Regions from separate parts of the Pseudomonas sp. PDM31 genome, predicted to be linked through region 1. Evidence: predicted binding sites of a transcription regulator. Region 1 holds the regulator's gene; each other region holds the start of a gene.
The links. The regulator sigma-54, encoded in region 1, starts transcription at its own class of promoters, with help from an activator protein. The targets are predictions, from matches to a motif close to ANTGGCATNNANNTTGCTNT.

Region 1 (7,873 bases):
GAGAGGATAAACTGGTGGTACTGGACGAACTTCTCGCCCAACTCAATCTAAGCTATGAACAGGTCGCCTATCTTGGCGACGACCTGCCGGACCTGCCGGTGATTCGCCGCGTAGGCCTGGGTATGGCGGTGGCCAACGCCGCCAGCTTCGTGCGCGAACACGCCCACGGCATTACCGTTGCCCGTGGCGGCGAAGGTGCCGCACGCGAATTCTGCGAATTGATCCTGCGCGCCCAGGGCCGCCTCGATGCGGCCAACGCTGCGTACCTGTGAGCCCACTATGCTGAGCAAAAAGTTTCGCAACACACTACTGTTCGGTTGCATCGCTGCGATATTCGCCGCGGTCGGCTATTGGAACATCAGCCCTGAACGTTTCCTCGACAAGCCGGTTGTGCCTGTCGATGAAAGTGCCATCGACTATTACGCCATCAATGCGCACAGTGTGCAGTTCCTGCCGGACGGCGGATTGCAATACGAAATGACGTCGGACAAGGTCGAACACCTCAAGGCGACCGAAGTGACACTGCTGACCAACCCCGACCTGAATATGTTTCGCGGTACGGAGTTTCCATGGCATGTCCAGAGTTTGCGCGCTGAAGTAAACCCGGACGGCACGGAAGTCGAATTGATCGATGACGTGCGCATCACTCGCTTCGACGAGAAAAACCGAAGAACCCTGATCACCAGCACCCGCATGACGGTGTTCCCGCAGCAAGAATATGCGCAGACCGAGCAAGACGTTAGAATCGACGGCGCTGGCGGTGTATCGACTGGCAAGGGAATGAAAGCGTATTTGAAAGAAAGCAGGATACACCTGCTATCGAACGTAAGAGGACAGTATGAGGCTCGTTAAAACCCTTCCGATTTTGCTCAGTCTGGGCGCAGCACTGGGAAGCGTGAGCGCCTGGGCTCTGCCGGACGATCAACAACAGCCTATTCGCATTCAGGCCGACGACGCCCAACTGGACGACAAGAACGGTGTTGCCACCTACACCGGCGACGTAATCATCACCCAGGGCTCGATGAAGGTTACCGGCAACAAGGTAACCATGACCCGCACCCCCAACGGTGACATCGACGTGGTGACCTCGGTGGGCAATCTGGCCTACTTCGAGCAGTTGCAAACGGCTGGTGATACCAAGCCTGTGCAGGGCTGGGGCGTGACGATCCAGTACCACGCCGCGCAAAATCGCGTCGTGCTGATCGACAAGGCCAAAGTTGTCGACAAGGACAACAACATCACCCAGGGCGAGAAAATCGTCTACGACACCGAGAAGAAGCTCGCCAGCGCCGGTCGCGCTACCGGCAGCAAGGTGACCGAGTCGCGCCCGCGCATCGACATGGTTATCCAGCCGAAGAAGAAAACCGACGAGAAAAAGGCCCAGTAATGGCAACTCTGAAAGCTCAGCATCTGGCCAAGAGCTACAAGAGCCGCCAGGTCGTACGTGATGTCAGCCTGTCCATCGACAGCGGTCAGATCGTCGGCCTGCTCGGCCCCAACGGCGCCGGCAAGACCACCTGTTTCTACATGATCGTAGGCCTGGTGCAGGCTGATCAGGGTCGCGTGCTGATCGACGACCTGGACGTCAGCCACCAGCCAATGCACGGCCGTGCAAAGGCCGGCATCGGCTATCTGCCGCAGGAAGCATCGATCTTTCGCAAACTCTCGGTGGCCGACAACATCATGGCGATCCTCGAGACCCGCAAGGAGCTCGACAAGGCCGGTCGCCGCAAGGAGCTGGAAAGCCTGCTGCAGGAATTCCACATCAGCCACATCCGCGACAACCTCGGCATGAGCCTGTCCGGCGGTGAGCGCCGCCGCGTGGAGATCGCCCGGGCACTGGCCACCAACCCGAAATTCATCCTCCTGGATGAACCTTTCGCCGGCGTCGACCCGATTTCGGTGGGCGACATCAAACAGATCATCTACCACCTCAAGGCCAAGGGCATTGGCGTGCTGATCACTGACCACAACGTCCGTGAAACCCTGGATATCTGCGAAACCGCCTACATCGTCAACGATGGCCAATTGATCGCCGAGGGCGACGCCGAGACCATCCTGGCCAACGACCTGGTGAAGGAAGTTTACCTGGGCCATGAGTTCCGCCTGTAAGCGCTGAGGTGTCTGGCAGGTCGCCAGAGTGCTTATCTCGATAAAAAATCAACACTTTTTTATTGTTACAGCGCTCTAGGCAAACACTGCAGTTTCGGGCATATAATTTGCTTATGTTTGGCGCTTCGGCGCCCTGTAGTGGATGGCGCATGTGCGCCGGCGAATAAGGTGTTAAGCCCCTGCCATGAAACCATCGCTAGTCTTGAGAATGGGCCAGCAGCTGACGATGACACCGCAGCTGCAACAGGCCATCCGCCTGCTCCAATTGTCGACCCTGGACCTGCAACAGGAAATCCAGGAGGCGCTGGAGTCCAATCCGATGCTCGAACGCCAGGAAGAAGGCGACGACTTCGACAACTCCGACCCCCTGGCCGACAGTGCCGAACAGAAGCCCAATACCGACATTCAGGAGCCTTCCTACCAGGAAAGCGCCCCCACGGTGGATAACCTGGAGGAAGGCGACTGGAACGAGCGCATTCCCAACGAGCTCCCCGTCGATACAGCGTGGGAAGACGTTTATCAGACCAGCGCCAGCAGCCTGCCAAGCAACGATGACGACGAATGGGATTTCACCACCCGCACATCGGCTGGCGAAAGCCTGCAAAGCCACCTGCTGTGGCAGTTGAATCTGGCGCCGATGTCCGACACCGATCGGCTGATAGCCGTCACCCTGATCGACTGCATCAACAATCAGGGCTACCTGGACGAGACACTCGAGGAAATCCTCGAAGCCTTCGATCCGGAGCTGGACATTGAACTGGACGAAATCGAAGCCGTCCTGCACCGCATCCAGCAATTCGAGCCCGCTGGCATCGGCGCCCGCAACCTGAGCGAGTGCCTGCTGCTGCAATTGCGCCAGTTGCCGGCCAAGACCCCTTGGCTGGCCGAGGCCAAGCGCCTGGTCAGCGACTACATCGACCTGCTGGGCAGCCGCGACTACAGCCAGCTGATGCGCCGCATGAAACTCAAGGAAGATGAGCTGCGCCAGGTGATCGAACTGGTTCAGAGCCTCAACCCTCGGCCCGGCTCGCAGATCGAGTCCACCGAAGCCGAGTACGTCGTACCGGACGTCATCGTGCGCAAGGACAACGAGCGCTGGCTGGTCGAACTGAATCAGGAGTCGGTGCCACGCCTGCGCGTCAACGCCCAGTACGCCGGTTTCGTGCGCCGCGCCGACACCAGCGCCGACAACACCTTCATGCGTAACCAGTTGCAGGAAGCCCGCTGGTTCATCAAGAGCCTGCAAAGCCGCAACGAGACCCTGATGAAAGTGGCGACCCAGATCGTCGAGCACCAGCGCGGTTTTCTCGAGTACGGCGATGAAGCCATGAAGCCGCTGGTCCTGCATGACATCGCCGAAGCGGTGGGCATGCACGAATCGACGATTTCCCGGGTCACCACCCAGAAGTTCATGCACACCCCTCGGGGAATATATGAACTGAAATACTTTTTCTCCAGCCACGTCAGCACCTCCGAAGGCGGTGAATGCTCGTCTACGGCGATCCGCGCGATCATCAAAAAACTGGTTGCCGCGGAAAATCAGAAAAAGCCATTGAGTGACAGCAAGATCGCTGGTTTACTGGAAGCACAAGGCATTCAGGTGGCTCGCCGCACCGTCGCCAAATACCGCGAATCCCTCGGGATCGCGCCTTCGAGCGAACGTAAGCGGTTGATGTAGAGCCACGCCACAGCGTTCCAGTGGTAGATCATCTGATCTACCGCTTTATGCACTGGCAACGAAGGAGAAGCTGTATGCAAGTCAATATCAGTGGACACCAACTGGAAGTGACCGAACCTCTTCGCACCTACATCGGCGAAAAACTCGAACGATTGGAAAGGCATTTCGACAAGATCACCAACGTGCAGGTCACGATGACAGTCGAAAAGCTGAAGCAGAAAATCGAAGCCACCTTGCATATTCCCGGTAGTGAAGTAGTCGCAAACGCAGAACATGACGACATGTATGCGGCTATCGACTCACTCACCGACAAGCTGGATCGCCAACTCAAAAAGCATAAGGAAAAGACCCAGAGCCTCCTTCAGGGCGCAACCGGTCGTTAACACTCCCAACCCATGATCCGACTTGAAAGTATCCTGACCCCCGGCCGTTCCCTGGTGAACGTGCCGGGCGGCAGTAAAAAGAAAGCCCTCGAACAAATTGCCAATCTGATCGCCCGCGAAGTGCCGGGCATGGAGATGCAAGATGTCTTCGAGGCATTGATTGCCCGTGAAAAACTCGGTTCCACCGGGTTTGGCAACGGCATCGCCATTCCCCATTGCCGCCTCAAGGGCTGCAATTCGCCCATCAGTGCCTTGATGCACCTGGACGCACCCATCGATTTCGACGCCATCGACGGCGCACCGGTTGACCTGCTGTTCGTACTGCTGGTCCCGCAAGCCGCTACCGATGCGCACCTTGAGTTGCTGCGGCAGATCGCCAGCATGCTCGACCGCAAGGAAGTACGGGAAAAGCTGCGTAGCGCCCCAAGCAACGAAGCCTTGTATCAGGTTGTCCTGGACGAGCAGAACGGTCAGTAATCATGCGCTTGATCATCGTCAGTGGCCGTTCCGGCTCAGGTAAAAGTACCGCCCTCGATGTACTCGAGGACAACGGCTATTACTGTATCGACAACCTGCCTGCCGGGCTGCTGCCGGAACTCGCGCAAACAGCGCTGATCCACACTGAACTGACTCAGCCGCTGGTGGCCGTATCCATCGACGCGCGCAACCTGCCAAGCCACCTGTCGCGCTTTCCCGACCTGCTCGAGGAAGTTCGCAGTCGCCATATCCATTGCGATGTCCTGTACCTGGACGCTGACGAAGAGACCCTGCTCAAGCGCTTCTCGGAAACCCGCCGGCGCCACCCACTGAGCAATGCCAACCGTTCGCTGGCCGAAGCCATCAGCGTCGAGAGCCTTCTGCTCGGGCCCATCGCTGACCTCGCCGACCTGAAAATCAACACCACCAGCCTGAACCTGTATCAGCTGCGCGATGCCATCAAGCTGCGCCTGCTGAACCAGCCGGAACCCGGCACCGCGTTTCTGGTGGAGTCTTTCGGATTCAAGCGCGGCATGCCGGTGGATGCCGACCTGGTGTTCGATGTGCGCTGCCTGCCAAACCCCTATTGGAAACCGGAATTGCGCGAGCAGTCCGGTCTCGATCAGCCGGTTGCCGAATACCTGGCAGCGCAGCCGGATGTCGAAGAGATGTTCCAGGATATTTCCACATATCTGCTAAAGTGGCTGCCGCGTTTTGCCGCCAGCAACCGCGCGTACGTCACCATTGCCATTGGCTGCACCGGCGGGCATCACCGCTCCGTGTACCTGACCGAACGTCTTGGCCAGGTCCTGCAACAATCTCTGAAGAACGTCCAGGTTCGCCACCGCGACCTCAGCTAAAGGATTCACACCGCGATGCCTGCTCTGGAAATCGAAATCATCAACAAGCTGGGGCTGCACGCCCGCGCTTCTGCGAAATTTGTTGGGGTGGCAGGTCAGTACCCGTGCCAGATCCGGGCCGGTCGCACACCCACGTCGATGGTCGATGGCAAAAGCATCATGGCCATGATGATGCTCGCGGCTGGCAAAGGCACAACGATTCATTTGAGTACTGAAGGCGAGCAGGAAGATGAAGCGCTGGCCGCGCTGGTGGCGTTGATCAACAACTTCTTCGACGAAGGCGAGTAACAGTCAGGATCAAGATCAAAAGATCGCAGTCTTCGGCAGCTCCTGCATTGGATTACTTGCAGGAACTGACGAAGGCCGCGATTTTTTGATCTAAAAAAAAGCGCCACCCGATGGGTGACGCGCCTTTTGTGTTGCGACCGGGAATCAGCTACCCGCCACCATCATCCGCTCGATCAACACAGAACCCGTGCGAATGTTGCTGCGCAGCTCCAGATCATTACCGACCGCGACAATCTGCTTGAACATGTCGCGCATGTTGCCGGCGATGGTCACTTCCTGCACCGCGAACTGGATTTCGCCGTTCTCGACCCAGTAACCCGCCGCTCCACGGGAATAATCGCCGGTGACCATGTTCAGTCCCTGGCCCATCAACTCGGTGACCAGCAGGCCGCGCCCCATACGGCGCAGCAAGGCCGCCTGGTCTTCATCGCCATGGGTGACGAACAGGTTGTGCACGCCGCCAGCGTTAGCGGTGCTCGGCATGCCGAGCTTGCGGCCGGAGTAGGTGCCAAGGATGTAGGACACCAACTCGCCTTTTTCGACGAACGGCTTGGCATAGGTCGCCAGGCCATCACCGTCGAACGCGGCGCTGCCCATGGCACGCATCAGGTGTGGACGCTCATCGATGGTCAGCCACTCCGGAAACAGCTTCTGGCCCAGGGTGCCTTCGAGGAAGGATGACTTGCGATACAGGCTGCCACCGGAAATCGCCGACAGGAAACTGCCAAACAGACCACCGGCCAATTCAGCGGAAAACAGCACCGGTACTTCGCAGGTCGGCACCGGACGCGCGCCCAGACGACTGGCTGCGCGTTGCGCGGCACGCTGGCCGATGCTCACCGGGTCAGCCAGCAAGTTGCCCTGGCGATTGACGTCGTACCAGTAGTCGCGCTGCATCTGACCGTCGGCCTCGGCAATCATCACGCAGCTCAGGCTGTGCCGGGTCGACGCATAGCCACCGACAAACCCGTGGCTGTTGCCATAGACACGGCAGCCCTGATGGGTATTGAGCGTGGTGCCGTCGGCATTCTTGATCCGGCTATCGGCCGCAAACGCCGCCGCTTCACAGGCCAGGGCCTGCTCGATGGCCTGTTCCGGGGTGATATCCCATTGGTGGAACAGGTCGAAATCCGCCAGGTCCTTGGCCATCAGCGCGGCATCTGCCAGGCCCGAGGCCTCGTCTTCCGAGGTGTGTTTGGCGATGGCCAGGGCGGCGGCGACGGTTTCGCGAATCGCGTCCGGACCGCTGGCCGAGGTGCTGGCCGAGCCTTTACGCTGGCCGACGTACAGGGTGATACCAAAGCCCTGGTCGCGATTGAACTCGACCGTTTCGACTTCACGCTGGCGCACCGTGGTCGACAGGCCTTGCTCCAGGGACACCGCGACTTCACAGGCACTGGCGCCCTGGCGCTTGGCTTCAGCGATGATCTGCTCGACTTGTTCCTGCAGTGCCGGCAACGCTTGTGGGCCGACGCTTTCAACTGCACTCATGCTGTTCTCCACTCAAATTCTGCTTTCGGTAACGGTCATCGAGCGACCGGGCCGGACAAGCGGCCCCCGACTGGTTATCATGGCGGCGTTTCTTTGCGGACGGCCACCATGGTTGATTCTTACGATGACTCCCTCGATACGGGAGAAAAAAGCAAATCCCAGGTTAAACGCGAGCTGCATGCTCTGGTTGACCTCGGCGAGCGCCTTACAACACTCAAGCCTGACTTGCTGGCAAAACTGCCCCTGACCGACGCATTGCGCCGGGCTCTGGCCGATGCGCCCAAGCACACCGCGAATATCGCGCGTAAACGGCACCTTCAGTTCATCGGCAAACTGATGCGCGATCAGGACATTGACGCCATTCTGGTTCTGCTCGACCAACTTGATGCCTCCACTCGCCAATACAACGAACGTTTCCATAACCTGGAGCGCTGGCGCGATCGATTGATCGCCGGCGACGACGCGGTACTGGAAAAATTCGTCGTCGAATACCCGGACGCGGATCGCCAGCAATTGCGTTCCCTGGTCCGTCAGGCCCAGCACGAGGTTGCGCAAAACAAGCCTCCTGCTTCCAGCCGTAAAAT
Region 2 (7,873 bases), on a different contig from region 1:
AACAACAGGTTATGCGCCCCCGCCGCAGCAATCAGCAAGGCCCGTTTGGCGGCTTGCTGACCTTGTACTTCATTCAAATCGGGGTAGGGCTTGCTGGCGTGCATCAACCCATCGGAGACGAAGGGCTCAACAGGCGTATGCCCGTTGAAGTGCGCCACGGCCTGCAGCAAGTGATCCACAGCGATCACCTTTAGCCCGGACGCGAGGCAGGCTTCCTCGGCATTCGCCCGTGGCACCATCAGCACCCGCCCGGCCTTGCGCGCCGCCAGCGCAGCCGGCAATACGCCCTTCACGGCACGTATCGCGCCCGAAAGCGCCAACTCCCCCAGGCACTCCACGTCATCCAGAGTCAGCGTCGGCACCTGCACGCTGGCTGACAGAATCCCCAAGGCAATCGCCAGATCGAACCGCCCGCCATCCTTGGGCAAATCTGCGGGCGCCAGATTCAGCGTGATCCGTCGCGCCGGAAATTGCAGCCCTGAATTGATGATCGCACTGCGCACCCGATCCTTGCTTTCCTTCACCGCCGCCTCTGGCAGACCGACCATGGTCAGTGACGGCAAACCATTGGCCAGGTGGACTTCAACGGTGACAGCGGGCGCATCCACGCCAATCTGGGCGCGGCTGTGGACGATGGAGAGGGACATGGTCGTTCCTTGAGGTGACGGGGAGCCGCTTCCTGCGGGTTTTTCAAGGGTAGTTGCGGGGTGAGGTTTTCGCGTCGCGGCAGAGAAGACAAACTTTCTCAGGATGTTGCTGATACCACCGCTCCATCGCACAAGCTGTAGGAACCGGCTTGCTGGCGATGGCGATCTTGAGGGCGCTATCGCTGGCAAGCCAGCTCCCACAGGGATCGCGGTGTTTACTCGGTGGGTGGAGTGAGCTTCGCTTCCATCTCAGCCACTTTCGTTTCCAGTGCCTCCAGCCGCGCCCTGGTCCGCGCCAATACAACCATCTGGCTATCAAATTCTTCCCGGCTGACCAGATCCAGTTTGCTGAAGGCGCTCTGCAGCAACATTTTGAACTGGCTTTCGATTTCACTTTTCGGCAGCGGGGTGTCACCGCTGAAGAGGCGGGAGGCGGTGCCGCTCAGGGCGTCGAGGAAGTCTTTGGGCGCGAGCATGGGGAAATGTCCTGATAGCAATGGCGGGCAGTGTATCACGCAGCATCTATAGTCATTTGCGCGGGCAAGGGATGCACGCTTTTCGCGCATATGGACGGACGGTGTCGCACCGTTGTTGTGCGTATCGCGTCGCGTGTTGTGGCGAAGAAGCAGTCATCTGCGGGTAAAGGCTTGAAAACAGTAGTTTTTGTGGAGATGGCAAGCTTTCTGCTTAGACCCTGATGACCCATGCACTGATGCAGTCACTGTGACGAACGCAGTGCGCCAAGCGAAGCGGGGGAGTGTTTCGTGAGGGGCGTCGGACGGGCAGGTCAGGGCCGACGATGCGTTACAAAGCCAGGCACTGCGCTTAGACTTGAGACGGGTTTGTTTTCCTGGGGCAAGTCCACCAAATTCGGGAGAGAGTTTTCATGAAGCTAGTCACTGCCATCATCAAGCCGTTCAAGCTGGACGACGTACGCGAGTCGCTGTCCGAGATCGGCGTGCAGGGCATTACCGTCACTGAGGTCAAAGGCTTCGGTCGGCAGAAGGGTCACACCGAGCTGTATCGCGGCGCGGAGTACGTGGTCGATTTCCTGCCAAAGGTGAAGATCGACGTCGCCATCGACGACAAGGATCTGGACCGGGTCATCGAGGCCATCACCAAGGCCGCCAACACCGGCAAGATCGGTGACGGCAAGATCTTCGTGGTCAATCTGGAACAGGCGATTCGCATCCGTACCGGCGAAACCGATACCGACGCGATCTAAGCCGCTACAAACCCAACGCCCCAGGAGAAAACAATATGACTCTGCGTAAATTCGCAGGGCTAGGAGCCCTGTTGTCCATCGTAATGCCCAGCCTTGCTTTGGCGGCAGACGAAGTGGCGGCCCCAGTCCTCAACTCCGGCGACACCGCCTGGATGCTGACCTCGACAGCCCTCGTGCTGTTCATGACCATTCCTGGCCTCGCGCTGTTCTACGGCGGCATGGTTCGTTCCAAAAACATTCTTTCCGTGATGATGCAGTGCTTCGCCATTACCGGTCTGATCAGCGTCCTGTGGGTCATTTATGGCTACAGCATCGCGTTCGACACCACGGGCATGGAACAGGGCGTCGTCAACTTCAACTCGTTCTTCGGTGGCATGGGCAAGGCCTTCCTGGCCGGTGTCACGCCTTCGAGCCTGACCGGCCCTGCGGCGCTGTTCCCTGAAGCGGTGTTCATCACCTTCCAGATGACCTTCGCCATCATCACCCCGGCGCTGATCGTCGGTGCCTTCGCCGAGCGGATGAAGTTCTCCGCGATGCTGATCTTCATGGGTGTGTGGTTCACCCTGGTGTATGCACCGATCGCGCACATGGTCTGGTCCGGCAACGGCGGCCTGATGTGGGACTGGGGCGTACTGGACTTCGCCGGCGGCACCGTGGTGCACATCAATGCCGGTGTGGCCGGTCTGGTCGCCTGCCTGGTACTGGGCAAGCGTAAAGGCTTCCCGACCACCCCGATGGCTCCGCACAACCTCGGTTACACCCTGATGGGCGCGGCCATGCTGTGGGTCGGCTGGTTCGGTTTCAACGCCGGTTCCGCCGCTGCGGCCAACGGCACCGCCGGTATGGCGATGCTGGTGACCCAGATCGCAACCGCTGCTGCGGCACTGGGCTGGATGTTCGCCGAGTGGGTCACCCACGGCAAACCAAGCGCGCTGGGCATTGCTTCGGGTGTGGTCGCCGGTCTGGTAGCCATCACTCCGGCTGCTGGCACCGTTGGCCCGATGGGCGCACTGGTGATCGGTCTGGCGGCTGGCGTGGTGTGCTTCTTCTGCGCTACCACGATGAAACGCAAGCTCGGCTATGACGACTCCCTGGATGCGTTTGGCGTCCACGGTATCGGCGGCATTCTCGGCGCAATCCTGACCGGTGTGTTCGCTGCACCGTCCCTGGGTGGCTTCGGCACCGTGACCGACATCGCTGCACAAGTCTGGATTCAGTGCAAAGGCGTGGGCTTCACGGTGATCTACACCGCAGTCGCTACCTACATCATTCTCAAGGTGCTGGACGCGGTCATGGGCCTGCGCATCAACGAAGAAGAAGAGGCGGTCGGCATCGATCTGGCGCTTCATAACGAGCGCGGCTACAACTTGTAAGCAAGCGTATGAAAACTTGCCCGGCTTGCCGGGCATTTTTTTGTCTGGAATTAGTCATTCAACTAGCGGCTGAAGGGTTTTTACCTGCAAGTTGTATGTCGTCGATGTCCGGTGTTTTTGTGCGGTCGAAGGCTTACATGATTGAAGGAATATTAGGGCCTTTGTTTTTTCCCAGAGCACGCTAGAATGCGCCCCGAACGTGCGGAGAACTGTATGTGGCAACAGACTCTGATTACCCTGCGGGCGAGGCCCCGGGGCTTTCATCTGGTAACGGACGAGTTACTCGCCGGCCTGCCTGAACTCAAGGCGTGTCGGGTCGGTCTGTTGCACTTGTGGCTGCAGCATACCTCGGCGTCGTTGACCATCAACGAGAACGCCGATCCGGCGGTACGTCGCGACTTCGAACGATTTTTCAATCGTCTGATCCCACAAGGAACAGACGGCTATGAGCATAACGACGAAGGCCTGGACGACCTCCCGGCGCACTTCAAGTCCAGCGTGCTTGGCTGTCAGCTCAGTTTGCCGATTGCGGCAGGCAGGCTGGCGTTGGGTACCTGGCAAGGCGTTTATCTGGGCGAGCACCGTGATCATGGCGGTGCTCGTAAAGTCCTCGCCACCGTGCACGGTGAAGGGGCATAACCGCTGGTCAGCAGCGGTTGTTGAATTTTTTCCGGCAGCCTTCGACATAGGGCAAAGCTGGGCTATAACTAATCTGCTTTTCGCAAGTCATGAGGTAGAACATGAGCGACGATGATCTGGAAAACGACGACCTCGAAGTAGGCGACGACGAAACCGAAGAAGGTCTGGAAGCAGCGGCGGAAGACGTCGCTGAAGACGACGGCGGTGATGCGCCCGTTCCGACCGCCAAAGGCAAAGCCAAGGCAGCGGTATCGGTCGATGAGCTGCCGAGTGTCGAAGCCAAGAACAAGGAACGAGACGCCCTGGCCAAGGCCATGGAAGAGTTCCTGGCTCGCGGCGGCAAGGTGCAGGAAGTGGAGGCCAATGTGGTCGCCGATCCTCCCAAGAAGCCTGACAACAAGTACGGCAGCCGGCCTATCTGAGGCTGTCTTGCTTACTGAAAAGGCCCGCCGTCGCTGCGGGCTTTTTCATGCCTGAAAATCGAGGATACGCCGACAATCTCCTTGTGGGAGCGAGCTTGCTCGCGATAACGGTGGGTCAGGCAGGATCAATTTTGAATGTGACGGCCTCATCGCGAGCAGGCTCGCTACCATAGGGGGTGTGTGTGATTTCAGGCCGGGTGTCTGGGGTTCCACCGCGCCAACAACGCCGGCAACTCGGTCAGGCTGCGGATTTCTGCATCCGGCAGATGCTCGGCTTCCCAGGCCTTGCCCGCCGGGTTGAACCAGATCGCCCGCAGCCCTGCTTGCTGGGCACCGGCAATGTCGTCGCCCGGATGGTCGCCAATATGTACTGCCGTCTCGGCAGTGGCGTCTCCACGCTGCAACGCCTCATGGAACAATCGCGCATCCGGTTTGCCAATGCCGATGTCTTCGGCGCACAGCGCAAACCTGAAATAATCCGCCAGCCCCAGGCGCCGGATATCAGCGTTGCCGTTGGTGACCACGCCCAAGGTGTAATGGTTGGCCAGTGCTTGCAGGGTCGGTTGCACCTCCGGAAAGATTTCCAGTTGGTGGCGGGCGTGCAAAAACACTTCGAAGCTCTGGTCGGCCAGGTCGGACGCTACTGCGTGAGCGTAACCGGCTTCTTCCAGCGCCTGGAACAACACCCGTCGACGCAATGCGCTGATGCGATGCTTGAGGTTCGGCTCGATGCTCAGGATGCGTTCGCGAATGGCCCACAGATGCTCCACCGGCACCGCCCCGAGGGCGGGAGCATGTTCGCTCAGCCATTCACGCAAAACGGCTTCGGCGCTGACGATCACCGGGGCGGTGTGCCAAAGGGTGTCGTCGAGATCGAAGGTGATCAACTGAATGCTCATGAATCATCGCCTTTCATGCGTTTGGCTCGTGGGTGGGCGCTGTCATAGACCGTTGCCAGGTGCTGGAAATCCAGGTGGGTATAGATTTGCGTGGTCTTGATGTCCGAGTGACCGAGCAATTCCTGTACGGCCCGCAGGTCCTGGGAAGACTCCAGCATGTGGCTGGCGAAAGAGTGTCGCAACATGTGTGGGTGCAGGTTCTGCCCTAGCTCGCGTTCGCCGGCTGCCTTGACCCGACGCTGGATCGTCCGTGGGCCCAGGCGCTGGCCTTGCTGGCTGACAAACACCGCATCGTCCGCCGGGTTGGCCAGGGCTCGTAATGGCAGCCACTGTTCCAGCGCCTCGCGAGCTTTTTTTCCCACGGGTAGCAGACGGGTCTTGCTGCCTTTGCCGAGCACCTGGACCATCCCGTCGGCCAGATCGAGCTGGTCGAGATTCAGCCCGGTCAGCTCCGAAAGTCGCAGCCCGGAAGAGTAGAACAGTTCCAGGATCGCCTGATCACGACGGGCCAGAAAGTCATCTTCCACCGCACCCTCAAGCAGTTGCAAGGCGCGGTCGGTGTCGAGGGTCTTCGGCAGGCGGCGCTCGCCTTTAGGTGGCGCGAGACCATTGGCCGGGTCGTGATCGCACAGGCCTTCGCGGTTGAGGTAGTGATAGAGCCCGCGGACCGCCGACAGCAAACGCGCCAGACTGCGGGACGACTGGCCTTGGGCATGCAGGCGGGCGATCAGGCTGCGCAGGCGCTGGATATCCAGCGCCGCCCAACTGTCGATGTTCTGCTTGACGCACCAGCCGAGCACTTTATCGAGGTCGCGGCGGTAAGCCGACAAAGTGTGCGGCGACACCTGCCGCTCACTGCGCAGGTGTTCGCAGTAAGCGTCCAGTTGCCGTTCCATGGTCAGCGTACCGAGCGCAGGTTGCTGTTGACCCGTGGCAGCACGCGGCCCATGACTTCGGCGATGTAGCTCAGGAACAAGGTGCCTACTGAGCTTTTGTATTGCTGTGGATCTCGGCTGGCGATGGCCAGGATACCGTGGATGCCCTGATGGCTGATGGCGACGACGGCGGTGGAGCCGATCTGCTTGCGCTGATCCTCACCGAACAGGAAGTCCAGTTCATGCTCGCGCAGACTGCCGCTGACGCTTTTGTCTTCCGAGAGCAAACCGCCTATGGCCACCTGCGCTTCGGCGTGGGTGACCCAGCGGCCGACTGGCATGGCGTTGTCGCCCAGCAGGATGAGGCTGACGAAGGGCACCTGGAAATCCTGGCGCAGACTGTCTTCGACGCAGATCACTACGTCTTCGAGGCTGGTGGCGTCCATCAGCGCAAGGATCAGGCGGCGGGTCTTATCGAACAGCCGGTCATTGTCGCGGGCCACATCCATCAAATGCGAGAGGCGATGACGCAACTCGATGTTGCGGTCGCGCAGGATGGTCATCTGCCGTTCCACCAGCGAAATGGTGTCACCGCGCTGATGGGGAATACGCAAGGCCGGGAGCAGTTCTTCGTGCTCGATGAAAAAGTCCGGATGAGCCTCCAGGTACGCGGCAACAGCCGCCGCCTCCAGGCTTTCGGGCGCAGATTCGTCGGCTTTTCGTGCGGGTACCTGAGGCTTGTCGGTCATGGATTTCGCTCGCTCAAAGACGCACTTGTCCTTCGTATACGCGGACTGCCGGGCCGGTCATCTTCACCGGTTGGCCAGGGCCTGCCCACTCAATGGACAGGCGCCCGCCAGGCAGGTCGATCAATAGCGGCGAATCCATCCACCCCTGGCTGATCGCGGCCACTGCTGCGGCACAGGCGCCGGTACCGCAGGCCTGGGTTTCCCCGGCCCCGCGCTCCCAGACGCGCAACTGCGCGCGGCTGCGGTCAATCACCTGGAGAAAACCGACATTGACCCGCGCCGGGAAGCGCGGGTGATGCTCGATTTTCGGACCCAGATCATGCACCGGTGCATTGTTGATGTCGCTGACGCGCAGTACGGCATGGGGGTTGCCCATCGATACGGCGGCCAGATCGACCGGGTTGCCATCGACGTCGACCTGGTAACTCAAGGCCTGATCCGCAGCCTGGAATGGAATCTCGGCCGGTACCAGGCGCGGGGCGCCCATGTTGACGCTGATCTGCCCGTCGTTGCGCACATCCAGCTCGATGATGCCGCTTTTGGTTTCGACGCGGATCTGCCGTTTTGCGGTCAGGCGCTTGTCGAGGACGAAGCGGGCGAAGCAGCGCGCACCGTTGCCGCACTGTTCCACTTCCGAGCCGTCGGAATTGAAGATCCGATAACGGAAATCCACGTCCGGATTGCTCGGCGCCTCGACGATCAGCAACTGGTCGAAGCCGATGCCGGTATGCCGGTCGCCCCATTGCTTGGCGTGCTTGGGCAGGATATGCGCGTGCTGGCTGACCAGGTCAAGGACCATGAAGTCGTTGCCCAGGCCGTGCATCTTGGTAAAACGCAGCAGCATGGTTTTACTCCGGCAGCAGGCTTTCGCCAGCAAACAACTCGGCTACCGTTTCACGGCGACGCACTTCAAATGCCTGATCACCGTCCACCAACACTTCGGCGGCGCGGCCACGGGTGTTGTAGTTGGAACTCATGACAAACCCATAGGCGCCGGCCGAATGCACAGCCAGCAGGTCGCCTTCTTCCAGGGCCAGCTGACGA
Region 3 (7,873 bases), on a different contig from region 1:
AATGAGCCCGCGCCTGCAGGTGAAACTGTTGCGCTTCCTGCAGGACGGTTGCTTCCGTCGGGTGGGCAGTGATGAAGAGGTCTACCTCGATGTGCGCGTGATCTGCGCGACCCAGGTCGACCTGTCCGAATTGTGCGCCCGGGGCGAGTTTCGTCAGGACCTGTATCACCGTTTGAACGTGTTGTCGCTGCACATCCCACCGTTGCGAGAGTGCCTCGACGGTTTGCCACCTCTGGTCGAGCACTTCCTCGACCAGGCCAGCCGGCAGATTGGCTGTCCGCTGCCCAAGCTCGCCCCGGCGGCCATGGAGCGGCTCAGTCACTACCACTGGCCAGGTAACGTGCGGCAGCTGGAGAACGTGTTGTTCCAGGCGGTTTCCCTGTGCGACGGCGGCACGGTCAAGGCCGAGCACATTCGTTTGCCGGATTATGGTGTGCGCCAGCCCCTTGGCGATTTTTCGCTGGAGGGTGGGCTGGACGAGATCGTCGGGCGTTTCGAGAAGGCGGTGCTGGAACGGCTGTATTCGGAACATGCCAGTAGCCGCTTGCTCGGCAAGCGACTGGGCGTCTCTCATACAACGATTGCCAACAAGTTGCGCGAATATGAAATAGGCAAACTTGAGCGTTGAGGAAATATTTAATTAAGAGCCGTTACTAGATGCTAGTGATTCACTAGTGATTCAAGTTCCTATTTAAGCAGTTACCCCCTGCCATTGATCCAAATCATGGAAGTTACCCAATAGGCCATCTACGCTCTTCTCAACGTTTGGCAGGAGCGCTGACCATGTCATCAATGGATGACTCTACCCGGCGAGTTCGCAAAGAAACTCGCCTGTTCTATTTCCTGATCATCGTCCTGTTTCCACTGTTATCGGTGGCGATAGTCGGTGGTTACGGCTTTTTCGTCTGGTTTCTGCAAATGCTCCTCGGTCCGCCAGGCCCCCCAAACTGAAACTGATCGTCATCTATCTCTAATTCAGCAGAGAGTCCGGGTCATGGAAAAGACGCTGCACATTGCCAGTCTGGTAGTACATGCCCGTCCGGCCCTGTTCGAAGCAGTAAAAGCCAACCTGCGTTTGCTCACGGGCGTCGAGCTTCACCAGGAAAGCCCCGCCGGCAAATTGGTGGTAGTGCTGGAAACCGAACACGAAAGCCAGATTCTTCAGCGAATCGACCAGATCAATCGCTTGCCAGGCGTGCTCAATGCGGCCCTGGTTTATCACGAGATTCTCGATATAACGGGAGAAAGCACATGCCTATGACGCGGCGAGAGTTTGTCAAAGTCCAGGCGGCCGGGATCGCGGCTGCCGCTGCGGGCCTCCCGGTGTTTACCTCTGCCAGCAACCTGATCACCGAACAAGACATGGCGACCCTGGACTGGAACAAAGCGCCCTGTCGATTTTGCGGCACCGGTTGCAGCGTCATGGTGGCGACCAAGGACAATAAGGTTGTTGCAACCCACGGTGACGTAAAAGCCGAGGTCAATCGCGGGTTGAACTGCGTCAAAGGCTACTTTTTATCCAAGATCATGTACGGCGTGGATCGGCTGACCCAGCCGCTGTTGCGCATGACCAATGGGCAATATGACAAACAAGGCGAGTTTCACCCGGTGTCCTGGGAACAGGCGTTCGATGTAATGGAGTTGAAGTACAAGGAGGCGCTGAAGAACAAGGGCGGGGAATCTGTCGCCATGTTCGGTTCCGGACAGTGGACGGTCTGGGAAGGCTACGCGGCTAACAAGTTGATGAAGGCGGGCTTTCGCTCCAACAACATCGACCCCAATGCACGCCATTGCATGGCCTCGGCGGTCATGGGGTTCATGCGCACTTTCGGTATGGATGAGCCGATGGGCTGTTATGACGACATCGAAGTCACTGATGCATTCGTCTTATGGGGCTCAAACATGGCGGAGATGCATCCGATTCTTTGGAGTCGGGTGACCGATCGGCGGTTGAGCCAGCCGAATGTGAAAGTGGCCGTGCTCTCTACGTTCGAACACCGCAGTTTTGAACTGGCCGACATTCCGATGGTGTTCAAGCCGCAGACGGACCTGCTCATCCTCAATTACATCGCCAATCACATCATTGAAAGCGGTTCGGTCAACAAAGACTTCGTCAGCAAACACACCAAGTTCGCCAAAGGCACCGATGACATCGGCTACGGTTTGCGTGCCGATAATCCGCTGGAGATGAAAGCCAAGAATGCCGACAAGGCGAACACCTGGACCGACATCGACTTCGAGCAGTTCGCTGCTTTCGTAAAGCCCTACACCCTTGAGCGCACCGCGAAGGAAACCGGCGTACCAGCCGAGCGCCTCAAGGCATTGGCCGAACTGTACGCCGACCCCAAGCGCAAGGTGGTTTCGTTCTGGACCATGGGTTTCAACCAGCACACCCGTGGTGTTTGGGCCAACAACCTTATCTACAACATCCACCTGCTGACCGGGAAAATCAGCGAGCCTGGCAACAGTCCGTTCTCCCTGACGGGCCAGCCTTCGGCCTGCGGGACGGCACGTGAAGTGGGCACGTTCTCCCATCGCTTGCCGGCCGACCTGGTGGTCACCAACCCGGCGCACCGCGCCACCGCGGAAAAAATCTGGAAACTCCCGGCAGGCACCATCAAGGAAAAGGTCGGGTTCCACGCCGTGCAGCAAAGTCGCATGCTCAAGGACGGCGTGCTCAATGTGTACTGGACCATGGCCAGCAACAACATGCAGGCCGGGCCCAACATCATGCAGGAAGTATTGCCGGGTTGGCGCAACCCGGAGAACTTCGTGGTGGTGTCGGATGTGTATCCCACCGTCTCGGCACAGGCGGCCGATCTGATTTTGCCAACGGCAATGTGGGTGGAGAAAGAGGGCGCGTACGGCAACGCAGAGCGGCGTACGCAGTTCTGGCATCAACTGGTCTCGGCGCCGGGTGACGCCAAGTCGGACCTCTGGCAATTGGTCGAGTTTTCCAAACGCTTTAAAACCGACGAAGTCTGGCCGCAGGAGCTGTTGGCCAGTTCACCGCAATACCAGGGCAAGACCCTGTATGAGGTGCTGTTCAAGAATGGCCAGGTCGATCAGTTCCCGGTGGAACAAATGGCGCAGGGCTACCAGAACGACGAGGCCCGGGATTTCGGTTTCTACCTGCAAAAAGGCCTGTTCGAAGAATATGCCCAGTTCGGCCGTGGACATGGTCATGACCTGGCGCCTTTTGATCGTTATCACTCCGAGCGCGGCTTGCGCTGGCCCGTCGTCGAAGGCAAGGAAACGCTCTGGCGCTTCCGCGAAGGCTACGACCCGTATGTCGAGAAGGGCAGTGGCGTGCAGTTCTACGGCTACCCCGACAAGAGAGCGATCATCTTCGCACTGCCTTACGAGCCTCCTGCAGAAGCCCCGGACGCGGACTTCCCGTTCTGGCTGAGCACCGGTCGGGTGCTTGAACATTGGCACACCGGGACCATGACCCAGCGTGTCGAGGAGCTCCATAAAGCGATCCCCGATGCGCTGGTCTACATGCACCCGGCCGATGCCAGGGCCTTGAATGCCCGGCGTGGCAGCGAAGTGAAGCTGATCAGTCGGCGCGGCGAGATGCGTGCGCGGATTGAAACCCGGGGGCGCAACAAGCCGCCCCAAGGCCTGGTGTTCGTGCCGTTTTTCGATGCCAACAAGCTGATCAACAAAGTCACGCTTGATGCAACGGACCCGATCTCAAAACAGACCGATTACAAGAAATGCGCGATCAGGATTGAGTTGATCGCGACGGCATAAGGAGAGCTTTCATGAATTATCGTTCGCTGTCCTTTCTTGTCGTGCTGCTGACGTGGCTGCCCACGACATTTGCCGCAGAGCCCGCTTACCCCCTGGATGCACCGGCACCGGATGGTCGCAGAGCCGGCGGGACCCTGACCCAGGAGCTGCCGGCACCGCCTATCGCAGAAGACGAGAACAAGGACCTCAAGCGTGAGCGCAATTACCCCGAGCAACCGCCCACCATACCCCACAGTATTCGCGGGTATGCCATCGACATGAACAGCAATAAGTGCCTGACCTGCCACAGTCGCGCCAACAGTGCGCGTACCCAGGCGCCGATGATCAGCATCACTCACTACATGGACCGTGACGGCCAGGCTCTGGCGGCGGTGTCGCCGCGCCGCTACTTCTGCAACCAGTGTCACGTGCCGCAAAAGGATGTGAAGCCACTGGTGAACAACAGCTTCAAGAACATCGACCAGGTCTTGCAAGATGAAATACACCAGCAGCCGAAACCTTGAGGAGAGGCCATGAAATCTTTGCTTGCCTTGTTCAAGGATTATTGGGGTGTGCTGCGTCGGCCCAGCGTGCATTACAGCCTGGGTTTTCTGACCCTCGGCGGGTTTATCGCCGGGGTGATTTTCTGGGGTGGATTCAACACCGCGCTGGAAGCGACCAACACCGAGCAGTTCTGCACGTCCTGCCATGAAATGCGCGACAACGTTTTCGTCGAGTTGCAGGAAACCATCCACTACACCAACCGTTCGGGCGTGCGCGCCACGTGCCCGGACTGTCACGTCCCTCACGAGTGGACGCACAAGATCGCCCGCAAGATGCAGGCTTCCAAGGAGGTCTGGGGTAAGCTGTTCGGCACTATCAGCACCCGGGACAAGTTCCTGGACATGCGCCGGGAGCTGGCCGAACACGAGTGGGCACGGCTCAAGGCCAACGATTCGCGGCAGTGTCGCAACTGCCATAACTTCGAGTTCATGGACTTCACACGCCAGGGCAAGCGCGCCGCCAACATGCACTCCACCTCGTTGGCCAGCGGCCAGGCAACCTGTATCGACTGCCATAAAGGCATTGCTCACAAGTTGCCCGACATGAGCGGCGTGAAAGGCTGGTAGCCGGCTTTTCACGGCGTTGCCGCCAAGCGGCATCAGCGCGCCGGTTTTTCGTCTTCGATACATCGTTCAATTCCCTTCCGATCAGCCCCAGCCCCCTGTTTAAAAGGGGTTGGCGCCGCTGCGCGCAAGTTGGTCTGCAAATTGCTACAACCTGCGCAACACAGCGGTGGGCGGCAACCGTCCGGCATGCAGAGGAAAGATTGTGGACAAGTACCTTTATGTGGCAATGACCGGCGCCAGCCAGAATGCACTGGCGCAAAAGGCTCATGCCAACAACCTCGCGAACATCTCCACCAACGGCTTCCAGAAGGACCTGGAGCAGGCGCGTTCGATGCCGGTGTTCGGTGACAGCTTTCCGGCGCGTGCGTTTGCCATGTCTGAACGCCCGGCCACCGACTTCTCCCCTGGCAGCCTGGTGGAAACCGGCCGCGACCTCGATGTTGCCGTGCAAGGCAATGGCTGGCTGGCGGTGCAGAACCCCGATGGCGGCGAAAGCTACGTGCGTACCGGTAGCCTGGTGGTCGACGCCCTGGGCGTGCTGCGCGCTGGCAATGGCATGCCGGTGATCGGCAATGGCGGGCCGATTGCCGTGCCACCCGAGCAACAAATCGAGGTGGGCGAGGACGGCACCATCAGCATTCGCGCGATGGGCGAAGGCCCTCGTGTCATGGCGGAAGTCGACCGCATCAAGCTGGTCAACCCGGACATCAAGAACATGACCAAAGGCCTGGACGGTTCGATTCACACCCGGGACGGCCAGCCGGCGCAAGCCGATGCCAACGTCAAGCTGGTGTCCGGGTTCCTTGAGTCGAGCAACGTCAATGCCGTGGACGAGATGACCTCGGTACTGGCCCTGGCCAAGCAATTCGAACTGCACATCAAGATGATGAACACCGCCAAAGACGATGACCAGGCCATGGCTCGGGTCTTGCAGATCAGCTAATTATCAGAACGTCGCGCCGTAAAACAGGCGCACGAGGAGAATCGAATGCTTCCGGCTCTATGGGTTGCCAAAACAGGTCTGTCCGCCCAGGACACCAACCTCACCACCATTTCCAACAACCTGGCCAACGTATCGACCACGGGCTTCAAACGTGATCGCGCCGAGTTCCAGGACCTGCTCTATCAGATCAAGCGTCAGCCAGGCGCCCAGTCGACCCAGGACAGCGAACTGCCGTCGGGTCTGCAACTGGGTACCGGTGTGCGCATCGTCGGCACCCAGAAAAACTTCACCGCCGGCAGCCTGCAAACCACCGAGCAGCCGCTGGACATGGCCATCGACGGTCGCGGTTTCTTCCAGATCCTGCAACCGGACGGCACCACGTCCTACACCCGTGACGGTACGTTCCACCTGGACTCCAACGGCCAGATCGTCAACGCCAGCGGCTTCGCCCTGGAACCGGCCATTGTCATTCCGAACGACGCGCAAACCTTCACCGTCGGTCGTGACGGCACCGTGTCCATCACCGTTGCCGGCAATCCGGCTTCCCAGGTGATCGGCAACCTGCAAACCGCCGACTTCATCAACCCGGCCGGTCTGCAGGCAGTGGGCAACAACCTGTTCCTGGAAACCGCTGCCAGTGGCGCGCCGCAAGTCGGCACTCCGGGCCTGGCTGGCTTCGGCACCACGCTGCAGAACACCCTGGAAACTTCCAACGTCAGCACCGTTGAGGAGATGGTCAACATGATCACCACTCAGCGCGCCTACGAGATGAACTCCAAGGTGATCTCCACCGCCGACCAGATGCTCTCGTTCGTAACGCAGAATCTGTAATCAAGTCTATGAGGCGGTCATGAGGCCGCCTGCAACACCGTGAGGTAGGGTCATGAATCGCTTTGTATCTGTTCTGGCACTGAGTGGGGCTGTTGTGCTCGCCGGCTGCGTTCCTTCGACGCCCAAGCCCAACGACCCTTATTACGCGCCGGTGTTGCCGCGTACGCCGTTGCCGGCTGCAGCGAACAATGGCTCGATTTATCAGGCCGGGTTTGAACAGAACCTTTACAGCGACCGCAAGGCGTTCCGGGTGGGCGACATCATCACCATCACCTTGAACGAGAGGACCCAGGCCAGCAAAAACGCCAACTCGCAAATCGGCAAGAACAGCCAGGCGAGCATCGGCTTGACTTCGTTGTTCGGCGCCACACCCAGCACCAACAACCCGTTTGGCAGTGGTGACCTGAGTCTGGATGCCAGCTACGAAGGCGATCGCGCGACCAAGGGTGACAGCAAGGCCGCACAGGGCAATACCCTGACCGGTTCGATCACGGTGACTGTTGCGGATGTATTGCCCAACGGCATCATCGCGGTTCGTGGCGAGAAGTGGATGACCCTCAACACCGGCGACGAGCTGGTGCGGATCGCCGGACTGGTTCGCGCCGATGACATCGCCACCGACAATACCGTGTCGTCGACCCGTGTCGCCGATGCGCGCATCACCTACTCGGGTACAGGTTCCTTTGCCGATGCGAGTCAGCCAGGCTGGTTCGACCGTTTCTTCCTCAGCCCGCTGTTTCCTTTCTAGGTGGCTTTCCAGTTGAGCATGTTGAACTTCAGAAGTCTCATCGTTGCCGCCCTGATGTTGCCGGTCGCCTTCAGTGCTCAAGCCGAGCGCCTGAAGGACATCGCCAGCATTTCCGGCGTGCGTTCCAACCAATTGATCGGTTATGGCCTGGTGGTCGGGCTTAACGGCACCGGCGACCAGACGACGCAAACCCCGTTCACCCTGCAGACATTCAACAACATGCTTTCGCAGTTCGGCATCAAGGTGCCGCCGGGTTCGGGCAACGTACAGTTGAAGAACGTCGCGGCGGTGTCGATCAGCGCCGACTTGCCGCCGTTCGCCAAGCCTGGGCAGCAGGTCGACATCACGGTTTCCTCCATCGGCAACTCCAAGAGCCTGCGCGGCGGTACCTTGCTGTTGACGCCGCTCAAGGGTATCGACGGCAACGTCTATGCGGTGGCCCAGGGTAACCTGGTGGTCGGCGGTTTCGACGCCGAAGGCCGCGAC
Region 4 (7,873 bases), on a different contig from region 1:
TTGTTGGCTGCATAGAGACCGCTAAGGCCGATATTGAAAGACATAATCCACTCCTTGTGCCGTGTTAGTCGGCTCTACATACCAATGGTTTGTACTTTGGACAGGGCAATGCTGCCCAGCCCGGCCAGATTAAGCATCAACTCACCGCCGGTCTGGCTGATGGTCACGCTGTTGACGGTGGCTGGCAGGTTGGTGATCAGCGCTACCGACTGGCCATCAATGGTGCTCGTCGCCCCGAAGGTATAAGTGCCGGCAGGTACCGTCTCACCCGCATCGTTCTTGCCATCCCAGATGAAGCTGGCATTGCCGGCTTTCTGCGCGCCCAGATCGATGGTGCGTACGGTAGTGCCGGTGGAGTCGGTGATTTTCAAGGTGGCCGAGGCCACCGATGCCGGTACCACTACCGTGCCGCTGAGGCTCTTGGTGGTATCGACCACCGCCTTGTCGCCAGGGGCAATGACCGAACGGCCCACCAGCGACGAAGCCTGCAATGCCTGGGACGAGTTGTAGTTGCTGGCCAGACCGGTCACGGTGTCATTGAGCGTGGTGATGCCTTCCAGACTGCTGAACTGGGCCAGTTGAGCGACGAACTCGCCGTTGTCCTGGGGCTCCAGCGGGTTCTGGTTTTTCAGCTGCGTCACCAACAATTGCAGGAACGCATCCTTGCCCAGGGCTTTCTTGCCCGTGGCGCTGCCGGTAGCTGCCCCCAGACCGTCCTGCGTGGTAGTGGCCTTGACCGAGGAGTTGGCCAGGATGTCATTGAGGCTCAAACCACCGGTGGAATCGGTAACACTCATCTGAGTCGCCCCTTATCACTGACCGAGGGTCAGGACTTTCTGCATCATGGTTTTGGCGGTGTTCATCATTTCGGCGTTGGTCTGGAACGAACGGCTCGCGGAAATCATGTCGGCCATTTCTTCCACCACGTTGACGTTCGGGTAGTAGACGTAGCCCTTGGCATCGGCCGCCGGGTGATTCGGCTCGTAGCGCGCCTCAAGATTGCTCTGGTCTTCGACCACACCCAGCACCTGTACGCCTTGACCGGCCGCATCCTGGTTCTGGAACAGCGAATTACTGCCACCGCTCTGGCCACCCTGGAACATGGTGGCGAATACCGGATGACGTGCGCGATAGGTCTGGTCGATGCTCGACGAGACGGTCTCGGCGTTGGCGATGTTCGAAGCGACGGTGTTCAAGCGAGTGGTCTGGGCACTCATGCCGCTACCGGCAATGTTGAAAACACTGGATAGAGACATGGCTTACTCTCCGCGCAGGGCTGACATCAGCCCTTTGAATTTACTGTTGAGCAGGGTGAAGCTGGCCTGGAAGCCAACTGCGTTTTCCGCGTAGTTCGACTGTTCAATCTGGGCGTCCACGGTGTTCTGGTCGATCGACGGTTGCATCGGCGTGCGATACATCAGCGACCCGTCACCATTGCCCAGGCCCTCGGCTTCGATATGACGGCTGTTGGTCATGTTCAGGGCGAAGGTGCCGTTTTTGGTTTTCTCGTTCTGCTCGGCGAGCACTTTCGAAAAATCCAGATCCCGAGCCTTGTAGTTCGGGGTATCGGCGTTGGTGATGTTGTTGGCCAGGACCTCGGCACGCTGGGCGCGAAAGCCCAGGGCTTGTTCGTGGATACCGAGCGCTTTATCGAAGCTGATGCTCATGTCGGGAAACCTTTGGGTGACCTGATTTTTCGTACGTTGAAGTTAGCAAGCCTCATGCCAATTCAAACAAGCCCGTAAACCGGGGCTTTGCGAGCAGCGGCAAGGTGGCAATGCCAGAAAAGCGGCAACGGTTTTCCGGCGCATGCCGCTTTTCTGCCGCCTGACTCGGTGTGGAGAACAACACTGACCTTGTGGGAGCGGGCTTGCTCGCGAAAGCGGTGTATCAATCAACGTTGATGGCGACTGGCAGGACGCCTTCGCGAGCAAGCCCGCTCCCACTTTTGGATCGAAGCGACACTGAAGTAATCATCAAGCATAAAAAAACGGGAGCCCCTGAGGACTCCCGTTCGTTGATGACGCCGACAACATCACTTGGCCTGGTAAATGATACCCGGGCTGCACTGCACCATCTGGTAATGGTCCGGCAAACCGTTCAGCGCTTCGGACGCACCAAGGAACAGGTAACCGCCCGGCTTCAACGTGCTGTGAATACGCAACAGGATGTCCTTCTTCACCTCGGCGGAGAAGTAGATCAGCACGTTGCGGCAGAACACGATGTCGAACTTGCCCAGGCTTGCGTAGCTGTCCAGCAGGTTGAACGAACGAAACTCCACCCGGCTCTTGATCGGCGCCTTGATTGCCCAGCGCCCCGGCCCCTTGGGGTCGAAATAACGCTGCAGGCGCTCGGGTGAAAGACCACGACCAATGGCGAGACTGTCGTACTCGCCGGTCTTGCAGTTGTTCAACATGGTGCCGGACAGGTCGGTGGCAACAATCTGCACCCCCATGCGCAACTGGCCCAGGTTGATACGTTCAAACTCGTCGATCGCCATCGACAGCGAATAGGGTTCCTGCCCCGACGAGCAAGCCGCCGACCAGATACGCAGGCGCTGGCCGGGGCTGGCCTTGATCGCTTCGGGCAGTACCTTGTTCTTCAACACCTCAAACGGATAAGTGTCACGAAACCACAGGGTTTCGTTGGTGGTCATGGCGTCTACCACCTGCTCACGCAAACCGCTGCGTGGCTGGGTTTGCATGCGCTGGACCAACTCACCCAGAGACTTGATGCCTTGCTGCTCCATCAGCTTGTTGAGACGACTGGAGACCAGGTACTGCTTGTTTTCACCGAGCAAAATGCCACAGGCTTTTTCCAGGAAAACCCGGAACTGTTCGAAATCCAAATTACCCGTAGACAATGATGTCCGCCTCTAAAATCGTGTTGACCGCCAGGAGCAACGAGCCCCTAGCTGAAGTCTGCTGCTTTGATCCGGTCGACTACCCGGGATGCCAGGTCATCAGGGCGAAATTTGGCCAGGAAGTCATCGGCACCGACCTTCTTGACCATCGCCTCATTGAAAACACCCGACAACGAAGTGTGCAGGATGATATGCAGATTCTGCATGCGCGGGTCGTTGCGGATCTCGGCCGTCAGGGTGTACCCATCCATCTCCGGCATCTCGATGTCGGAGATCATCATCAGGAACTCGTCCCCCGGTTTCTTGCCTTCATCGACCAGCTTGCGCAGGTAATCCAGTGCCTGGCGCCCGTCATTGAGCGCTACGACTTCTACGCCGACCGTTTGCAGGCATCGCGTGACCTGCTTGCGCGCCACGGACGAGTCGTCGACCGTCAGTACACGCAAGGACAACGCCTTGTGCTGGGTTTCAACATCCACTACGCCAACCGAAATCACCTCAGAAGTAGGCGCCACCTCCGCCAGCACTTTCTCGACGTCGATGATTTCGACCAACTGGTTGTCGACCCGTGTCACCGCCGTCAGGTAGTGATCGCGACCGGTGCCCTTGGGTGGCGGATGGATCTCCTCCCAGTTCATGTTGACGATGCGCTCCACCGAGCGCACCAGGAAACCCTGGGTCTTGGTGTTGTACTCCGTGATGATCACGAAAGGATTGTTCTTGTCCTTCAGAGCACCAGAGCCGGTTGCCATCGCCAGATCAAGGATCGGGATGGTCGCCCCGCGAATATTTGCCACACCGCACACCACAGGACTGGATTTTGGCATCAACGTCAGTTTGGGGCATTGCAGCACCTCCCGAACCTTGAATACGTTGATTCCATACAGCTGCTGACCGTCGAGACGAAACAACAACAGCTCAAGGCGATTCTGCCCCACCAGTTGCGTGCGCTGGTTCACCGAATCCATTACACCAGCCATGCCCAGACTCCTACACCAACGCCAAGTGTTGTTGCGACGCACCTTCATCACTAAACGGCACGGCGCTTGCTTTTTTATCTGTCATGAACACAGAACCGACATTTTTTCGACACCTGACCACGCCCTGCCGCAAATTATTCGGCGTGCTCGCGGCCGTTTGCCTGTTCAACGCTGGCAGCCCTGCCCTTGCTGACGCGGTTACCTTGCCTGACATGCTTATCGGCGTCACCCAGGGGTTTCTTGAATTCACCGTAGAAGACTATCTGGCTACCAGTCAAACCGAAGGTCGCTACGAGATACAGGTCAACCAGCTCGATCCGCGACTGCGCATGCCCATGTGTGACAAGGAATTGACAGCGTCACTCGAAAGCCCGGCCAAGCCACTGGGGCGCGTCACGGTCAAGGTCCGTTGTGAGGGCGCCACCCCCTGGACCGTCTTCGTACCCGCTCAAGTACGCCTGTTCCGCGATGTCGTGACCGTCGCCCGGCCATTGCGCCGCGCAGCCATCGTCGAGCCTGAAGACGTGATCCTGCGCGAACGCGACATCAGCTCGATCAACCAGGGCTACCTGACTTCCCTGGACCAGGCGATCGGGCAGCGACTGACCCGACCAATGGTCGCAGACCAGTTGATTACCCTGGTGCATATCGAACAGGCGGAAGTCATACGCAAGGGCGATCAGGTCGTGATTACCGCCCGCAGTGGCACGCTCAGTGTGCGAATGCCCGGCGAAGCCCTTTCAAACGGCGGCCTGAGCGAACAGATACGGGTGAAAAACCTGAACTCTCAACGGGTTATCAAGGCGCAGGTGACCGCGCCCGGGCAGGTGGAGGTATTCATGTAGGGAGTTGATTTGGCGATGTTCTGTGCCCATCAAGCGCCTGGATTGCGAAAACATGGCGCTGGCCCCAGCGGTTCCCTAAACTGTGCCCTATGCACGGCAAGCGTTGACGCGCGCAGACTCATTGATAAATGAGCCTAAAGTTTTCCAGGGTATGGCCGAAAACAGGGCAAGCGTCCAAATTCCCAGAGGTTTTATCATGGTCATCGATTTCAGCCGTTTGAACAGCTCCTCGTCCCCTACGGGCAGTACACGTACCAGCGCCGCCAGGGAAACTGCCGAAGCCGGCAAATCCGCGCCGCTGGAATCCGCGGCCGAACAGGCCGGTACCGTCAAAAGCGGGGAATCGGTACATTTCAGCGAAGAGGCTCAGCAGTTGCAGAAGGTCACTGACAAGCTGCGCGATCAGCCTGCCGTCGACAAAGCCCGCGTGGCCGAGTTGAAAGCAGCGATTGCCGATGGCAGCTATAAAGTCGACAGCAACCGCGTAGCCAGCAAACTGCTCAACTTCGAAGCCCAGCGCTAGGCCCCGGCCGGCGCCAGGCTTTTGGACGCTTAAAACCCAAGGCCCGCCATGCACGACACTCATTTACTGCAACTGATTACCGACGACTTTGCACCGACGCAACATCTGCTGGAGTTGCTGCAGACCGAATCGCTTGCCTTGCATGGCCGCGACATGCCATTGCTCGAGGACATTCTGGCGCAGAAACAGGCCCTGATCGTCTTGCTTGAACAGCATGGCCGCAAGCGCAGTGAAATACTCTCCAGCCTCAATCTGCCGACCAGCCGCCAGGGTCTGGAGCAGTTGGCCAGCCAATCAAGCATTGGCGAACAGTTGCTGGCGCAAAGTGACGCGCTGACCGATCTACTCGCGCAATGCCAGGCCATCAACGCCAACAACGGCAAGTCGATCCTGACCCAGCAAATGGCCACGGCCACCCAGTTGAAAATCCTCAATGGCGGTGAAACCCCGGCGCTTTACGACGCCAGCGGCACTTTCTCCAAGCTTGCCAAGCCTCGCGCACTCAGTCAGGCCTAGCTCCACGTTGAGCCCGCTCTATCACTACGCGCAACATACTGGCAAAATGATAGCCAGCCGTAGTCAAATTTGCCTGGAGATTGATTAGCCGTGTCAAATGCCCTAAATGTGGATGATTCCCCGCAGCCACCCAAGGTGCTCTCCACGCCTCTGGAAATCTCCAGCAACCTGCGCCAGTTACTTGAAAGCCACGACCCCCTGATCATCACCTTTCATGAACGCAGCCAGCGCTTCCAGAGCTATCTGGTTGATCTGGACCGTGAAGGCGGCATGATTGCGCTGGACGAAATGGTCCCTCGCGATGGCGAACGTTACTTGCTCGCCGGCGAGCCGTTCAAGGTCGAAGGCTTCCACGAAGGCGTGCGCATTGCCTGGGAAAGCAATGGCCGGTTGAGCATCGATGAGTCCGCTGGCGGTCGCTGCTATCGCGGCACCCTGCCGGATGAAGTGGTCTACCACCAGCGTCGCAATGCGTTCCGGGCGGCGTTGAAGCTGGCGCAACTGGTAGACGTAAACCTGGACGGCGAGAAGCTCAAGACAGCCTATCCCGGCAAGCTGCTGGATATCTCCGCGACTGGCTGCAAGCTGCGTTTCGAAGGCGACATTACTGGCAGCCTGCAACTGGGTCAGGTTTATGACCGATTCAACGCCGAGTTGCCCTTTGGCAAAATGACGGCACCGGTCGAGCTGCGTTACCTGCACTTCGAAGAAAAGATCTCCACCACCTTCGCCGGCATTCGTTTCCACAACATGAGCGGGCTGGTGCAGCGTCAGGTCGAGCGGTTCGTCTACCAGCTGCAACGCGAAGCGCGCCGCTTCGACAAAGACGACATCTGATTCAACGCTTCATGAAAAACGGGCAGTCCCTGGCGGTGACTGCCCGTTTTTTATGCATCGCGATTACGGCCTGGCCTCGGTGAAGCTTTGCTCACGCCCCGAGTCCGGGTCTTCTGGCGGTGGGTCCGATTCCGGCTTTGTTTCGGTTTCGGTTTCGGTTTCGGTTTCGGTTTCGGTTTCGGTTTCAGCGTCCGGCTCCGAACTCACCGGATTGCACATCTGATCCTGCACCACCTGTTCATCGACCCGCGGATCAAGCGCCGCCACCAGAGGCGAACTCGACATGCTGTCCGGCATGGCCACGTGATGCAGCGGCGCGTCGTCCACCTGGTGCAGGTTGGTCACCGCTTTCGGACGGATCCGCCATACCAGTATCAAGGCAAAGAAACTGAAGAACGCATACAGCATCTGGCTGCCGAACAGCTTCATCAGCACGCCGGCCACCAATGGCCCGATACTGGCGCCGACACCATAGGTCACCAGCAGCATAGCCGTCAGTGACACCCGGCGATCGCCTTCGACGTGGTCGTTGGAAAACGCCACTGCCAACGGGTACAGGCAGAACTGCACCAGCGAACAGAGGAAGCCGGCAATGAACAGTACCTCCAGCGGCACCTGCGGCATGATCGCCAGGGGCAATGCAGCCAGCGCCAGACTGAAGGCAAAACTGCGGATCAACAGCGCCCGGTCGTAACGATCGGACAACCAGCCCAACGGCCACTGCACCAGCAAGCCGGCAAAAATACAGCTACCCATGAACAGACCGACCTGTTCCGTGGACAGCCCTTGCTGCGAGGCATACAACGGTGCCAGACCGTAGAACGAACCGACGATCAGACCCGCCCCCAGCACTGTACTCAACGACTGCGGCACACGCTTGATAAAGAACCGCGGCTCCATCGGCGCCGGGTGCAACGGGGCCGGGTGAATCCGCCGGGTCAGGGCCACCGGCACCAGGCACAGGGCAAAGCACAGCGCGACCAGCATCAGCAGCTCCAGGCCCAGGCTCGGATGCATGACCAGAATCAGTTGACCCAGCACCAGGCCCAGGTACGACGCGATCATATAACCACTAAACACCAGGCCGCGTTGCTTGGCATCGGCCTGTTCGTTCAGCCAGCTCTCAATGACCATGTACTGACACATCATGCCCAGGCCGACGATCACCCGCAGGAACAGCCAGGCGGGCAGCCAGTCGATCAGGCCATGACCAAGCACCGCCGCACCGACGATCCCGGCACAGGCCGAATAGGCACGAATATGCCCGACCCGGGCAATCAGGCGGTGGCCGATCTTGCCGCCCAGCACC

Region 2: the regulator sigma-54 is predicted to act here: its motif matches at 1,318-1,337, upstream of glnK (P-II family nitrogen regulator).
Region 3: the regulator sigma-54 is predicted to act here: its motif matches at 4,994-5,013, upstream of KW839_RS19310 (flagellar basal body rod protein FlgF).
Region 4: the regulator sigma-54 is predicted to act here: its motif matches at 1,710-1,729, upstream of flgB (flagellar basal body rod protein FlgB).

Annotation. Positions count from the first base shown of each region.
Region 1 is NZ_JAHUWS010000013.1:124,108-131,980, forward strand. Features, by position in the region: gene KW839_RS23135 (HAD family hydrolase) at 1-272, shown strand, start outside; gene lptC (LPS export ABC transporter periplasmic protein LptC) at 280-852, shown strand; gene lptA (lipopolysaccharide transport periplasmic protein LptA) at 839-1,387, shown strand; gene lptB (LPS export ABC transporter ATP-binding protein) at 1,387-2,112, shown strand; gene KW839_RS23155 (RNA polymerase factor sigma-54) at 2,297-3,790, shown strand; gene hpf (ribosome hibernation-promoting factor, HPF/YfiA family) at 3,865-4,173, shown strand; gene ptsN (PTS IIA-like nitrogen regulatory protein PtsN) at 4,186-4,650, shown strand; gene rapZ (RNase adapter RapZ) at 4,653-5,510, shown strand; gene KW839_RS23175 (HPr family phosphocarrier protein) at 5,526-5,798, shown strand; gene pmbA (metalloprotease PmbA) at 5,943-7,289, opposite strand; gene yjgA (ribosome biogenesis factor YjgA) at 7,398-7,873, shown strand, end outside.
Region 2 is NZ_JAHUWS010000002.1:318,143-326,015, forward strand. Features, by position in the region: gene KW839_RS04645 (YifB family Mg chelatase-like AAA ATPase) at 1-647, opposite strand, end outside; gene KW839_RS04650 (accessory factor UbiK family protein) at 863-1,123, opposite strand; gene glnK (P-II family nitrogen regulator) at 1,534-1,872, shown strand; gene KW839_RS04660 (ammonium transporter) at 1,908-3,245, shown strand; gene KW839_RS04665 (secondary thiamine-phosphate synthase enzyme YjbQ) at 3,459-3,884, shown strand; gene sutA (transcriptional regulator SutA) at 3,986-4,306, shown strand; gene KW839_RS04675 (HAD family hydrolase) at 4,495-5,205, opposite strand; gene xerC (tyrosine recombinase XerC) at 5,202-6,101, opposite strand; gene KW839_RS04685 (DUF484 family protein) at 6,104-6,829, opposite strand; gene dapF (diaminopimelate epimerase) at 6,843-7,673, opposite strand; gene lysA (diaminopimelate decarboxylase) at 7,678-7,873, opposite strand, start outside.
Region 3 is NZ_JAHUWS010000009.1:272,527-280,399, reverse strand. Features, by position in the region: gene KW839_RS19340 (sigma-54-dependent transcriptional regulator) at 1-628, shown strand, start outside; gene KW839_RS19335 (periplasmic nitrate reductase, NapE protein) at 784-951, shown strand; gene KW839_RS19330 (chaperone NapD) at 995-1,261, shown strand; gene napA (nitrate reductase catalytic subunit NapA) at 1,252-3,756, shown strand; gene KW839_RS19320 (nitrate reductase cytochrome c-type subunit) at 3,768-4,259, shown strand; gene KW839_RS19315 (cytochrome c3 family protein) at 4,269-4,865, shown strand; gene KW839_RS19310 (flagellar basal body rod protein FlgF) at 5,068-5,808, shown strand; gene flgG (flagellar basal-body rod protein FlgG) at 5,854-6,639, shown strand; gene flgH (flagellar basal body L-ring protein FlgH) at 6,692-7,387, shown strand; gene KW839_RS19295 (flagellar basal body P-ring protein FlgI) at 7,406-7,873, shown strand, end outside.
Region 4 is NZ_JAHUWS010000014.1:6,451-14,323, reverse strand. Features, by position in the region: gene flgE (flagellar hook protein FlgE) at 1-44, opposite strand, end outside; gene flgD (flagellar hook assembly protein FlgD) at 75-797, opposite strand; gene flgC (flagellar basal body rod protein FlgC) at 813-1,256, opposite strand; gene flgB (flagellar basal body rod protein FlgB) at 1,260-1,667, opposite strand; gene cheR (protein-glutamate O-methyltransferase CheR) at 2,036-2,863, opposite strand; gene KW839_RS23440 (chemotaxis protein CheV) at 2,911-3,843, opposite strand; gene flgA (flagellar basal body P-ring formation chaperone FlgA) at 3,927-4,688, shown strand; gene flgM (flagellar biosynthesis anti-sigma factor FlgM) at 4,885-5,211, shown strand; gene KW839_RS23425 (flagella synthesis protein FlgN) at 5,260-5,727, shown strand; gene KW839_RS23420 (flagellar brake protein) at 5,818-6,564, shown strand; gene KW839_RS23415 (MFS transporter) at 6,628-7,873, opposite strand, start outside.